DNA from 2 places in the Maridesulfovibrio spiralis genome. Region 2 is predicted to be linked to the other one. Evidence: predicted binding sites of a transcription regulator. Region 2 holds the regulator's gene; the other holds the start of a gene.
The links. Region 2 encodes sigma-54, which starts transcription at its own class of promoters, with help from an activator protein. Its sites were predicted from a motif close to CTGGCACGGNNNNTGCTT; they were not measured.

Region 1: a site for sigma-54 is predicted at 1,896-1,913, ahead of ACNI29_RS05260 (YeiH family protein). Genes of this name have one in related genera too.

The regions. Positions count from the first base shown of each region.
Region 1 covers NZ_CP182344.1:1,161,614-1,167,510, forward strand. The annotation lists gene ACNI29_RS05250 (glycyl-radical enzyme activating protein) at 203-1,177, shown strand; gene ACNI29_RS05255 (hotdog domain-containing protein) at 1,247-1,636, opposite strand; gene ACNI29_RS05260 (YeiH family protein) at 1,983-3,734, shown strand; gene ACNI29_RS05265 (hypothetical protein) at 3,815-4,069, shown strand; gene ACNI29_RS05270 (hypothetical protein) at 4,181-4,525, opposite strand; gene ACNI29_RS05275 (c-type heme family protein) at 4,663-5,897, shown strand, end outside.
Region 2 covers NZ_CP182344.1:3,612,620-3,618,516, reverse strand. The annotation lists gene ACNI29_RS16185 (PTS sugar transporter subunit IIA) at 1-6, opposite strand, end outside; gene rapZ (RNase adapter RapZ) at 37-918, opposite strand; gene ACNI29_RS16175 (PTS sugar transporter subunit IIA) at 1,017-1,466, opposite strand; gene hpf (ribosome hibernation-promoting factor, HPF/YfiA family) at 1,470-2,006, opposite strand; gene rpoN (RNA polymerase factor sigma-54) at 2,058-3,473, opposite strand; gene lptB (LPS export ABC transporter ATP-binding protein) at 3,792-4,514, opposite strand; gene ACNI29_RS16155 (LptA/OstA family protein) at 4,523-5,897, opposite strand, start outside.

The DNA of each region.
Region 1 (5,897 bases), 2.0 Mb from region 2:
TTTTAATAGGGCTTCGCCGCTGGGGACGGAGGTTTTGTACAGGGGTGGAGAAAAATTATCCCCAATATAAATTTTGAGTTGAAAATCGTCACAACTTAACGAGCAACGGACGCGAAGCCTAATAAAAGTTTTAGGAGAGTCCAGAGAACCCTTTTACAAAAGGGTTCTTTGGTCCCCGAAGGGCCGCCGGAGGCATTCAAAAGTGAGTATATCTATGAGATGGAAAGAGCGGCAGCATAAATTTAGTTTGGACGACAAAAACAAGGCCGATCTTACGGGGTTGGTTTTTGATATTCAGCGTTTCGCGGTGCATGACGGCGGCGGTATTCGGACACTGGTCTTTTTGAAGGGCTGTCCTTTGAGCTGCAAATGGTGCCAGAACCCTGAATCCATGAGCATCAAGCCCGAGATCATGCGTATTCCGCACCACTGTATCAGCTGCGTGAAATGTGCATCCCTCTGCCCGGAACAGGCCATTGAATACCGGGAAGACGGGGTCTTCATTGATCGCGATAAATGCAACCTTTGCGGCGAATGCGTGGAAAAATGCTACGCCGGGTCCATGACTATCGTGGGCCGTTACCTGACAGTTGATGAGCTGATGGAAGAGGTTGAACGGGACCGTCCTTTCTATAACACTTCGCAGGGCGGAGTTACTTTTTCAGGCGGCGAACCGACCATGCAGTCCGCATTCTTGATCGAAGCCTTGCAGGACGCCCAAGAGCGCGGCTTGCATACGGCCATTGAATCCTGCTGCATGTGCGCCCCGGCAACTTTTCAGGAAGTGCTGAAACACACCGACCTTGTTCTGACCGACATCAAGCACATGGATTCCGGTAAACATGAAGAATTGACCGGGATGCCTAACAAGCAGATTCTTGAAAACATCAGCATGGCGGCCCGGATGCGCAAAAAACTAAGGATCAGGATTCCGCTTATCCCCGGTTGCAATGACTCGGCAGAGAACATCAAAGCCACTGCGAAATTTGTTGAGTCGCTGGGTGACAGCGTAGAGGGTCTGGATATCCTGCCCTACCACCGCCTTGGCGAACCCAAATGGGAACAGCTGGACCGCGAATATTTATTAAGCGGGGTGAAGCCTCCCGAACGGGAGCATGTTCTTGCTCTGAAAGAACTTGTAGTTCCTCACTGTGCTAATGTTTCAGTGGGTGGCTAACAGAGGCAAACAGCAAAAAAGCCGAAGTCCGTAAACGGGCTTCGGCTTTTTCATTTAATAAAAAAAACGTTACGCACCGGCGAGAACGTGCTCTTTAGTCACGAAGCAGGTGAAAGTAGCGCTGAAAACCACTTCGAAACCGCAGGACACATCTACTTTAACGATATGCTTGCGACCGTCTTTTTCCTGCACCTCTGCCTTGGCAACCAGAACATCACCGACCTTGGAGGGCTTCAGAAAACGGCTTTCCGCTCCGGCCAGTACCACGTTGGGATGGTTCACAGAAAGCATCGCTGCGTAATCGGCCATGCCGAAGATAAAGCCGCCGTGAACCAGCCCGCTCTTATCCGCAGCCATTTTCTGGGTACATATAAGACGAACTTCACTGCTTCCTTCCGCCAGTGCTACCGGTTCACCACACAGCGAACGGTCAATCTGCTCATGTGTATTAATATCCATAATTTTCTCCATCCAATTTGTTTATTTATTATACTGAATACAATTCAGGCGGCTGTGCGGTTTCTTGTGCTTTTCATGTCCACACATATGATAAACGCAAATCGCGACTATTTCGATGATTAGATTCCGGAAAACTATAGTCTGCCTACCGCAAACTGCAAACCTGACTTTACACCCCACACCCTGCCACTGCAATCAGCAGTAAGCATATCCCTATTAACTTATCATTAAATTACAACATGTTGAGAGTTGCTAAATTCTGGCCCGCGTTTTGCCTATATGAGCCTGCAAAGAGACAGACAGGTTTCGGCCTGTTTTCAAATAAAATTTGGAGGAATGTTTAGAAATGGCAGAAAATGCAGTTCAGCAAGACAACAATGTTGTGGTCGACAAGGCAACCAGCTCATGGTCCGACCTCTGGAAAAAAGAAGATTACTGGGCCATCTGGCTGGGATTCCTGATCCTGACCGTCGGCGCAATAATCTTCTTCAATAACAAACCTGCGGACATGGAAGCCAAGTTCGCCAAGCAGAACGCTATCATGACCGAGGAGGCCGCACGGGCTCCCTTTAAAACCGTAGCGTGGTACGACGCCCAGACCGCCAAGGAAAAAATCAAGGCCAAGAACCAGCCCATAGGTAAAGCCATCAAAGGATTTATGGCTAAACCTAAAAAGTGGACCACCAACCCGCTGGACGCTTTTATCCAGACTCAGGAACAGGCTGATGCGAAAAATGCTGCAGCCATGCCTAAGTATGAAAAAGCAAAAGCCGCTGCTACTGCCGCCAAGACTGCCGCTCTAGCTGCACAGCTGAAAGCGGAACAGGCCGGTTTTAAAAATGCTGAGCTCAACACAGCAACTTCCGCCTCTATTGAATCATGGCTGAAACTGCGCGCCAAAGAGTCTTCCGCCAAAAAGAAAATCAAAAACAAGCCTTTTAACCTGATTCCCTCGCTGCTCGCCCTGATGATCGGCTTCGGACTGTTCTTCGCAATCGGTATGCGTTTCATCGACGGCGACGCCAAGACCTTCCTCAAAGGTTTCGGCCTGGTCTTCGCTGTTGCAATCGCATCCTACCTCATGGCCAACCAGGCAACCATGAAGCAGTACGGTATCGGTTACGCTGCATGGGCAATCGCCATCGGGCTGGTCATCTCCAACACTATCGGTACACCGGAATGGGCTAAAAAAGCACTTCAGGTCGAATTCTTCATTAAGACCGGTCTGGTTCTTCTCGGTGCTGAAGTTCTGTTCAACAAAGTTGTTGCTATCGGTATTCCCGGTATCTTCGTAGCGTGGGTTGTTACCCCGGTAGTTCTGATCACTACCTTCATTTTCGGTCAGAAAGTAATCAAGATGCCTTCGAAAACTTTGAACATGGTTATCTCCGCCGACATGTCCGTTTGCGGTACTTCTGCAGCAATTGCAGCGGCGGCAGCCTGTAAAGCGAAAAAAGAAGAGCTGACTCTAGCAATCGGCCTTTCCCTCGTATTCACATCCATCATGATGATTGTAATGCCCGCAATCATTAAGGGAACCGGAATGCCTTTCATCCTCGGCGGAGCATGGATGGGCGGAACCATTGACGCCACCGGTGCTGTTGCAGCAGCAGGTGCATTCCTTTCCGAAAAAGCACTCTACGTAGCTGCGACCATCAAGATGATCCAAAACGTACTCATCGGTGTAACCGCTTTCGGTATCGCCATCTTCTGGGCCACCAAGGTCGAAGCAGTCGAAGGCCAGAAAGTACACGCCATGGAAATCTGGCACCGCTTTCCCAAGTTCGTACTCGGCTTCCTGACCGCGTCCGTAATCTTCTCCATCGTATACTCATCCCTCGGTTCCGATGCCGGTTTCACCATGATCGACCAGGGTGTGCTGCGCGGCTTCTCCCGCATCTTCCGCGGCTGGTTCTTCTGCCTGTCCTTTGCTGCAATCGGACTGGCTACCAACTTCCGCGAGCTCAAGCACTACTTCAAAGGCGGCAAGCCGCTCATCCTCTACGTATGCGGTCAGTCCCTCAACCTGTGCCTGACCCTCGTCATGGCTTACCTCATGTTCTACGTAGTCTTCCCTGATATTACTTCCAAAATCTAACCACGGATTTTGATTCACCCCTGTTAAGGAGGGAGGCCCCATCCGCCTCCCTCCCGAACAGAGGAAAGAGGAATAAAACAATGGAAAACAAAAGCATCTATTTTAGAATCACATCTTTCTTCGCCACCTGTGCCGTAATCTGGGCCATGGTTTTTGTGGCAGGGCCAATGCTCATAGACACAACCCCTGCCTTCCGCACACTGGCAGATTTCGTTGTCGAATCGGATATTGAAACCGGTGAATTTTACTATACGGACGTGGAAATCGTCGGACACGCGGACCACAACGCCCGCAGCTCCATGGAATATCTGCCCCACGGTCCAGGACCGGAATAGTTGGCCTCCGGCGGCACTACCGCGAGTCCCTCCGGGGGCCAAAGAACCCCTTTTGAAAAAGGGTTCTCTGGACTCTCCTAAAACTTTTATCTGGGCTTCGCCGCCTCTGAATCAAGGCTTGAACATGGCGTCGATCATTCTGCCTGCTGAAACAAGATAGAACCCGGTGCGGGGCACGGCTCCAAGGAAATAGCCCAACTGCTCAAGCTCTGCCCGTCCGTATCCAAGCACGGAAAAGTAGACCTTGAAGCAAAGAATCAGCAGCAGGAAACAAAGAATTGTCAGCGGGATTGATCTTCCCAGACGGGAGAAAAACACTTGGGACGGGATTTTTTTCTGAACCAAAAGAACTAAGCAGGCCGCGCATTCGAGAAAACCGTTCCATGCGCGGACAAACATATCCGCACTGATTATACCTGCCAGAACCGCTGCAATAAAAAGAAAAAAACTGTTCATGGCTCCCCCTGCGTATAATCAGTTCAAAAGATAGATTGCCTGTTTTGCACAAGGATACCCTGCCCATGCTTTAACGGTCAAGACTAACAGCTTGACATCACAAAGGTCGGTTATAAACTGTGAGGATGCGGCAAAGTATGAAACTCCCCAGACCATACTCGATTCAAAGTAAATTTCTTTTAAGCCTGATCCTGACCTCCCTGATCATCGGGGGCGTTCTGTTCGCCGGCTTTTCCATGCACATGAGCAATGTGCTTGAAAACGTGGTACGCGAAAAAGCACGCATGGTTTTCGGTCAGGTTGATTCGGTGCAGAACTACGTGCGCGGCGTGCTACGGCCCCAGATGTATGAAGAACTGCCGGACAAATTCGTTATTCAGGCCATGTCTTCCTCATTTGTCACCCGCAACATCATGGCCCGGAAAGAAGACGGCTCAGCAGGATTCACCTATCGCCGAGTTGCCGAAGGAGCGCGTAATCCCGATTATGAAGCTAAAGGAATAGAACTGGAGCTGATCAACCATTTCCGGAAAAATCCCGGACAAAACTTCTGGGAAGGCTACACGAACATCCACGGGGAAAAACATTTCATCATGGCCCGTCCGGCTATCTTCAAAGAAAGCTGCCTGCGTTGCCACGGTAAAATAGAATCCGCCCCGGTAGAGCTGGTCGAGCTTTACGGCAACCGCGGTTTCGGACATCCGGTGGACAGCATCGCCGGAGTCGATTTTGTCGGCCTTCCGGTCAGTGCCTCCGTGGCCCGCATTCAGGACACCATCATGACCTATATCGGGGTGTTCCTGCTGGCTGTACTGCTTTATCTCGGAGCCACCAACATCCTTTTCAAGCGGATTGTCGCCAACAACATCCGCATCCTGACGACCAATTTCAGGCGCAATTTCAGTGATGAAAAAGGCGTGGCCCTGTTCCGCGAGGTGGAGCAGGAAGACGAAATCGGTGAAATGATCGGCGGAATCGAAAAGCTGAGCGATTACATGTTTGACGCCCGCCAACAGCTACAGGATTATGCCGCCAATCTGGAAAAAATGGTTGAAGAACGCACCGGGGACCTCGAAAAGGCCGCCCATGCGCGCCAGTCTGACGTGGAGCTTTTTGTCCAGCTTCTGGCCGGGTCCAGCCGCAGCCACTCACGCGAGGAGTTGTGGAGAGCGACCCTGCCCCTGATCCGCAAGAGATTCAATCTTGAACGGGCAGCTTACGTATGCACATTTTCCAGCAGGAACTTTTATTCCTACCCCGACAATCAGCAAAGACCGGAACTGCCCGAAAACTGGGTTGAACTGCTCACCGAATCAATGCCTCTGGTTGAAAATGACCGGGCCTATCTTCCGGTGGAATCCTCTCCGGGAAG
Region 2 (5,897 bases):
GCCCATCAATCTTCCTAATAAATTCAAATATATTAACTATTTCAAATGAATATGTTTATGTTCAAGAGAAACAGAATAACCATTATCCTTAAGAGTTGCAAATACCCTTTCAGCGGTGGCAACGGAACGGTGTCTTCCACCGGTACATCCAACAGCAATAGTCAGCCTGTATCTTCCTTCCGCTTCGTAAAGCGGAAGCACATATTGAAGGAAATCGAGATATTTCTCAATAAAAATTGAACCCGGTTCCGTACCGAGAACATAATCTGAAATAGCTTTATCCTGACCAGAGAGAGGACGAAGTTCCTCTTCAAAGTACGGGTTAGGCAGGAAGCGGAGATCCATAACCATGTCCGCAGCAGTAGGAACATCGTGCTTAAAGCCAAAAGACATCACATGGACTCGGAGACCTCTCGTCTTTTCACTTAACTCAGCCCACTTTTCCTGAATCCTGCGGCGAAGATCATGAATAGAATAGGTGGTGGTATCAATAACGAGATCAGCCTGCTGCCGGACTTCACCGAGAATCTCCTTTTCCCGTTCCAAAGCCTGTTCCAATCCAATATCTCTGGACTCAAGAGGATGCAGACGTCGGGTGGTTGCATAGCGGCGCACCAGCTCTGGAAGACGCGCTTCAAGGAAAAGAATGCTGGGCGTGTAGCCTTTGCGGGTCAATTCTTCACGAGTGCTTTCCCAGTCGGAGCTGAACTCCAGCTGTCGCAGGTCCATCCCCAGCACCAGCCCACGGTATGCATTGTCTCGGGTGTTGAACAAATCTACCAGACGGGAAAGCATCCCTGCAGGCAGACCGTCGACGCAGAAAAAGCGTAGATCCTCAAACACCTTTAGCACTGTGGATTTCCCGGCGCCGGAAAGACCGGTAACAACAATCACAGGAAAAGAGTCATCCGTAACCACCTTGAAGCCCTCCTTTAACTCTAGCCCACAAATAAAATTAGCAATGACCTAGGTTCATTGCTAATCTAATTATTTATATCTTTTAAACAACTTTAATCTTATGCGATACCGAGAAGGCGAAGTAATTCATCCTTGTCCGCAGTATCGATAAAAGCCTGCCGGAACGGCTCATCCTTGAGTTGCCGCGAAATCTGGGCCAGCACCTTCAAATGAGCACCGGCCCCCTGCTCGGGGGCCAGTACCATAAAGAATATTTTACAGGGCTGCATATCCAAAGATTCAAAGTCTACGCCCTCACTGGAGCGACCAACGACAACAACTATATCTTCAAGACATTCCAGTTTTCCATGGGGGATGGCAATGCCATCCCCTATTCCTGTTGTTCCAAGTTTCTCACGATCATTAAGGACCTTCAGGGCATTTTCCACGTCTACATCAAGACCTGCGTCTTTCAGGGTGGAAACCATTTCTTTCAGAACTTCGCCCTTATCAGAGGCGTTCAGTTCATATATAACAAGATCCTTCGCCAGATTGTCAGTTATGTTCATTAGTTAGTATCCCGGGTCAATTAAACCGAAATCGCCATTGTTGCGGCGGTATATTACATTTATGGCTTCGTTGTCCGCGTTGCGGAATACGAGGAATTCATGGTCAAGGGTCTGCAACTGCTCTGCTGCTTCATCAATACTCATGGGCTTGGGAACGAAGGAGTCAGACTCCACAATCACTGGTTCCCGGTACTCTTCCTCACCGTAACTGAGAATATCCATTCGCGCAGGAGCAGACTCCTTACGCCTGTGGCTTCTCATCTTTTCATTTGCGCGACGAAGCTGGGCTTCAAGCTTATCCAGAACCATATCCACGGTAGAATACATGTCCTCGGACACTTCGTAAGCTGAGACATGCAGATGGTCGGAAGTAAAAACAACTTCCGCAACGTGTCTGAACTTATCAACTGACAAATTCACCTGCATATCAGTATTGTCAGGATTGCTGACGTACTTTGCCAACTTGGAGAAACGGCTGTTTGCATATTCCTTAAGATGTTCGGATGCGTCGAAGTTCTTAAAAGTAAATGCTACGTTCATAAAGAGCCTCCTTAGTAAGGGGTGAATATGCGTTGATTTCTCCGAACTACATTAGAAGACCTTTTTCCTTTTCGAGGAGGAGAGTATCCCCATTGCAGTTCTATACTTGGCTACGGTCCTTCTGGCGATATTGACTTCCAGCTTCTCTTTGAGAATCTCAGCGATCTTCTCGTCACTGAGGGGCTTCTTTCCGTCTTCTTCACCGATCAATTTCTTGATCGTCGCCTTGACGGATTCGGAACCGACCTGAGATCCGTCGTCCAGACCGAGAGCACTATTAAAAAAGAACTTTAGCTCATAGATTCCATGCGGAGTCGATACATACTTATTCGTTGTAATTCGGCTCACAGTGGATTCATGCATTTCGATGTCTTCCGCCACCTCCTTAAGAATAAGCGGCTTAAGCTTGGTGACACCTTCGGCGAAAAAATCGCGCTGGAATCTCACTATGGATTCAAGAACTTTATATAAGGTACGCTGCCGCTGATACAGGCTCTTCATCAGCCATTGAGCGGAGCGCATCTTGTCTTGAAAGTATTCTTTGTCATCCCCTTTTGTGGATGCCAATGTCTCCACATAAAATGCATTCATCTGCAGTTTGGGAAGACCGTCTTCGTTTAGAACTATGACAAAATCTCCGTCATATTCATAAACATAAGCATCCGGGCTGACATAGAAAGAGTCTCCACCTGAAAAACTTGCTCCCGGAAGAGGATCAAGTGTCTGCATCAAGTCCAGATAACTCTTCAAATCCTCCATGCTAAGCTTGAATTTCCTTGCAAGCGGTTTGTAACGCTTTTTTTCAAGGTCATCCAAATGATCACGTACCAACGAGACCAGAATCGGATCATCGTCGAGCTTTAAAGCCTCAAGCTGAATCAGTAGACATTCCTGCGGCGTTCTTGCTCCTACCCCTACAGGGTCGAACCGCTGGATGCGGTAGAGCACACTTTCTACATCTTCGATTTCAGCATAGCACGTTTCACAAACTTCTTCCAAGTCAATCCGTAAAAAACCTCCGGAACTTAAATTACCGATAAGACACTCACCTATGGTGATTTCTGCCTCAGTAAAATCGGAAAGACTCATCTGCCAATGCAAATGCCCTTCGAGCGAGGTTGTCTTGGTCAAACGGGCTTCAAACGAAGTACCCTCTTCATAAGACTCGGATTCACGGGAAGCGGACTGCTTTGACGTACTGGAAAATTCACCGAGATAATTTTCCCACTCCGCTTCCTTGGAAATTTGTGCTTCCTCTGCAGTAGCGGTACCTGCATCAGCATCAGCAGCATCAGTCCTTTCCTGCGCTTCAGCTTCTTCAAGGATAGGATTTTCCATCAGCTCCTGATGAACGGAATCCACCAGTTCCAAGCGGGAAAGCTGCAACAACTTGATAGCCTGCTGCAACTGAGGAGTCATCACCAGCTGCTGAGTAAGCTTTAATTGTTGTCTAAGTTCCAACCCCATATTATCAGGCCACCTTCTATTTATATCTAATTCAATTTATTTCAATCAGTTATCAGCCGAGAACAGAAAAAACACTTTCTAGGTTCCCTCAACCTTGATTCAACTATGCCACATCCATTTTCAAGATGCAACAAAGACCTCTGAATCATCTGAAATTTATGGATTTTTTATATACAGAAAATGTATATGAAAAAAGTGTACCAATGTTCTGGCAGACTGTAAATCAACAATGACAAATTTAATTAAACTTTACACAATAAAGGCCGGGATTACTGAATAAATCCCGGCCTGAATATTTAATGCTTAATGCACAGACTGCTAAAGACTAAAACTGTCCCCCAAATAAAGCCTGCGCGCCTTGGTATTTTTAACAATACTTTCCGGTGAACCATTAAGTATTACCCGGCCTTCGTACACAAGATATGCCCTGTCGCAGATGGAAAGGGTCTCGCGCACATTGTGGTCGGAAATAAGAATACCCAGCCCCATATCCTTCAACGAAGAAATAATGTCCTGAATATCAATAACCGCAATGGGGTCAATCCCTGCAAACGGCTCATCAAGCAAAATGAACTTGGGATTGTTAATCATGGCACGGGCAATTTCCAAACGGCGTCGTTCACCACCTGAAAGGTACATAGCCTTCTGGTCGGCAAGACGCAGGATGCCCAGTTGGTCCAGAAGTTCATCCGCTCTCTTGGGAATATCCTTACCGGAAAGACCGGTATGCTCAATGATGATTTCAAGATTTTTACGTACAGACAACTTTTTGAAAATGGAGCTTTCCTGCGGCAGATAGCTGAGCCCCATACGAGCCCGCTCATGCAGAGGCAGACGGGTTATCTGTTTCTTATTGAAATAGACATCCCCGGAAGTAGGCTTAACCACTCCCACCAGCATATAAAAAGTGGTTGTTTTACCGGCTCCGTTCGGACCCAGCAACCCTACAACCTCTCCCTCGCGCACAGTAAGCCCGATTCCGCGGACAACCTCTTTAGGTCCGTAGTTCTTGACCAATTTCTTGGCGATAATCGAAGACATAATTTTTCCTACTGCGACACATTTTTCGGGGTATAGAAAATAGCCTCGATAGGCTTCTTGCCGCCGACAACCTCAGCACGGTTATCTTTAATGTAAAATTTGATTTCATCGCCCTGAATATTGTTGGGGCCATCCAGCAATTCAGCATTACCTTTCATGTATATGATGGAATCACCAACCACATAAGTCAGCTTATCGCACTGACCTTTGCGCTTTTTCATCACCACCTTAACATTACCGCCGGCAACGATTTTCTTAATCTTGTCCTGAGTATCGGAAAGAGAATCGCCGTCTGGGCGTAAATAGGCAGTCAGGGTGTCAGAAGTGAGAGTTACATCCAGACGTATAACCTTTACATTACCTGAAAAAGTAATCTGGTTGCGGTTTTCGCTGAATGTCATTTTGGTAGAAGTAATCTTAATGGGAACTTCATCCGGGCCGCCGGGGACACGCTTCTTGCGCGGTTTCTCTTTCTCAACGACCGGGGCATCAGCTGAAAGATAAGTGCCATACACATAACCGATGAGCTTGGCTTCTTTATTCTGATCAGCCTTGAAAACAGGATACCACTTTCCTTCGAGTTGACCAACGACGACCGGCTGTCCTTTTTCCAGCTTATTTACAATAAGGGCTTTAACATCAGGCTCGGAACGGACATTCAGAACTGCTGTCGCATAGAGAGTTTTAGTCTCGACCGGAGCGATCAGCATTTCATCCATTGCCTTTTCCATGGCGGCAAGTTCATTGCCACGCTTCAGCTCTTCCTTAATCTTTTCATTCTTTTCAGCCTTGATCTCTGCTTTACGGGCATCAATTCCAGCCATCTGAGTCTTTTCAAGATTTGCAGGATAAGGAGCAAGGAAAGGCCCCCAAGCATAACCCCAGACCGGAGTATCATTTTTAACAATGGTATCAATACGGTAAAGGGCATACATTCCACCCTTCACTTTATTAACCTGAGCACGATGTCCGGGGCTAAGCACACCCACGGCTCTGGAAGTAGCCACAGGCTTTTCAATTACATTGATCCGACGCACCGCATACCGAATACGTGCATCGTCATTGACCATATCAACTTCAGATTGCTTGACATAGCCAAGAGCATCAGCCTCGGAAACGACCTTTGCATCCGGCTTGAAAAAGGCATACCAGCCATTCCTGAGGAAACCTACTTTGATCTTGTCTCCGGACTTGAGCATTCCACCTGTAGAAGACTTTACAGTGCGTTCCAGATGGTATTTCATGTCCTTTCCAACATAGCGGATATCCCCCCAATCCGCGAGCGGGCTATCCGCAGCAGCGGGGATGACCACTTTACGGGAAACATATCCGACCGGCTTAACATCCTTTTCATCGGAAGCCGGATAGATATGGAGCCAGCCA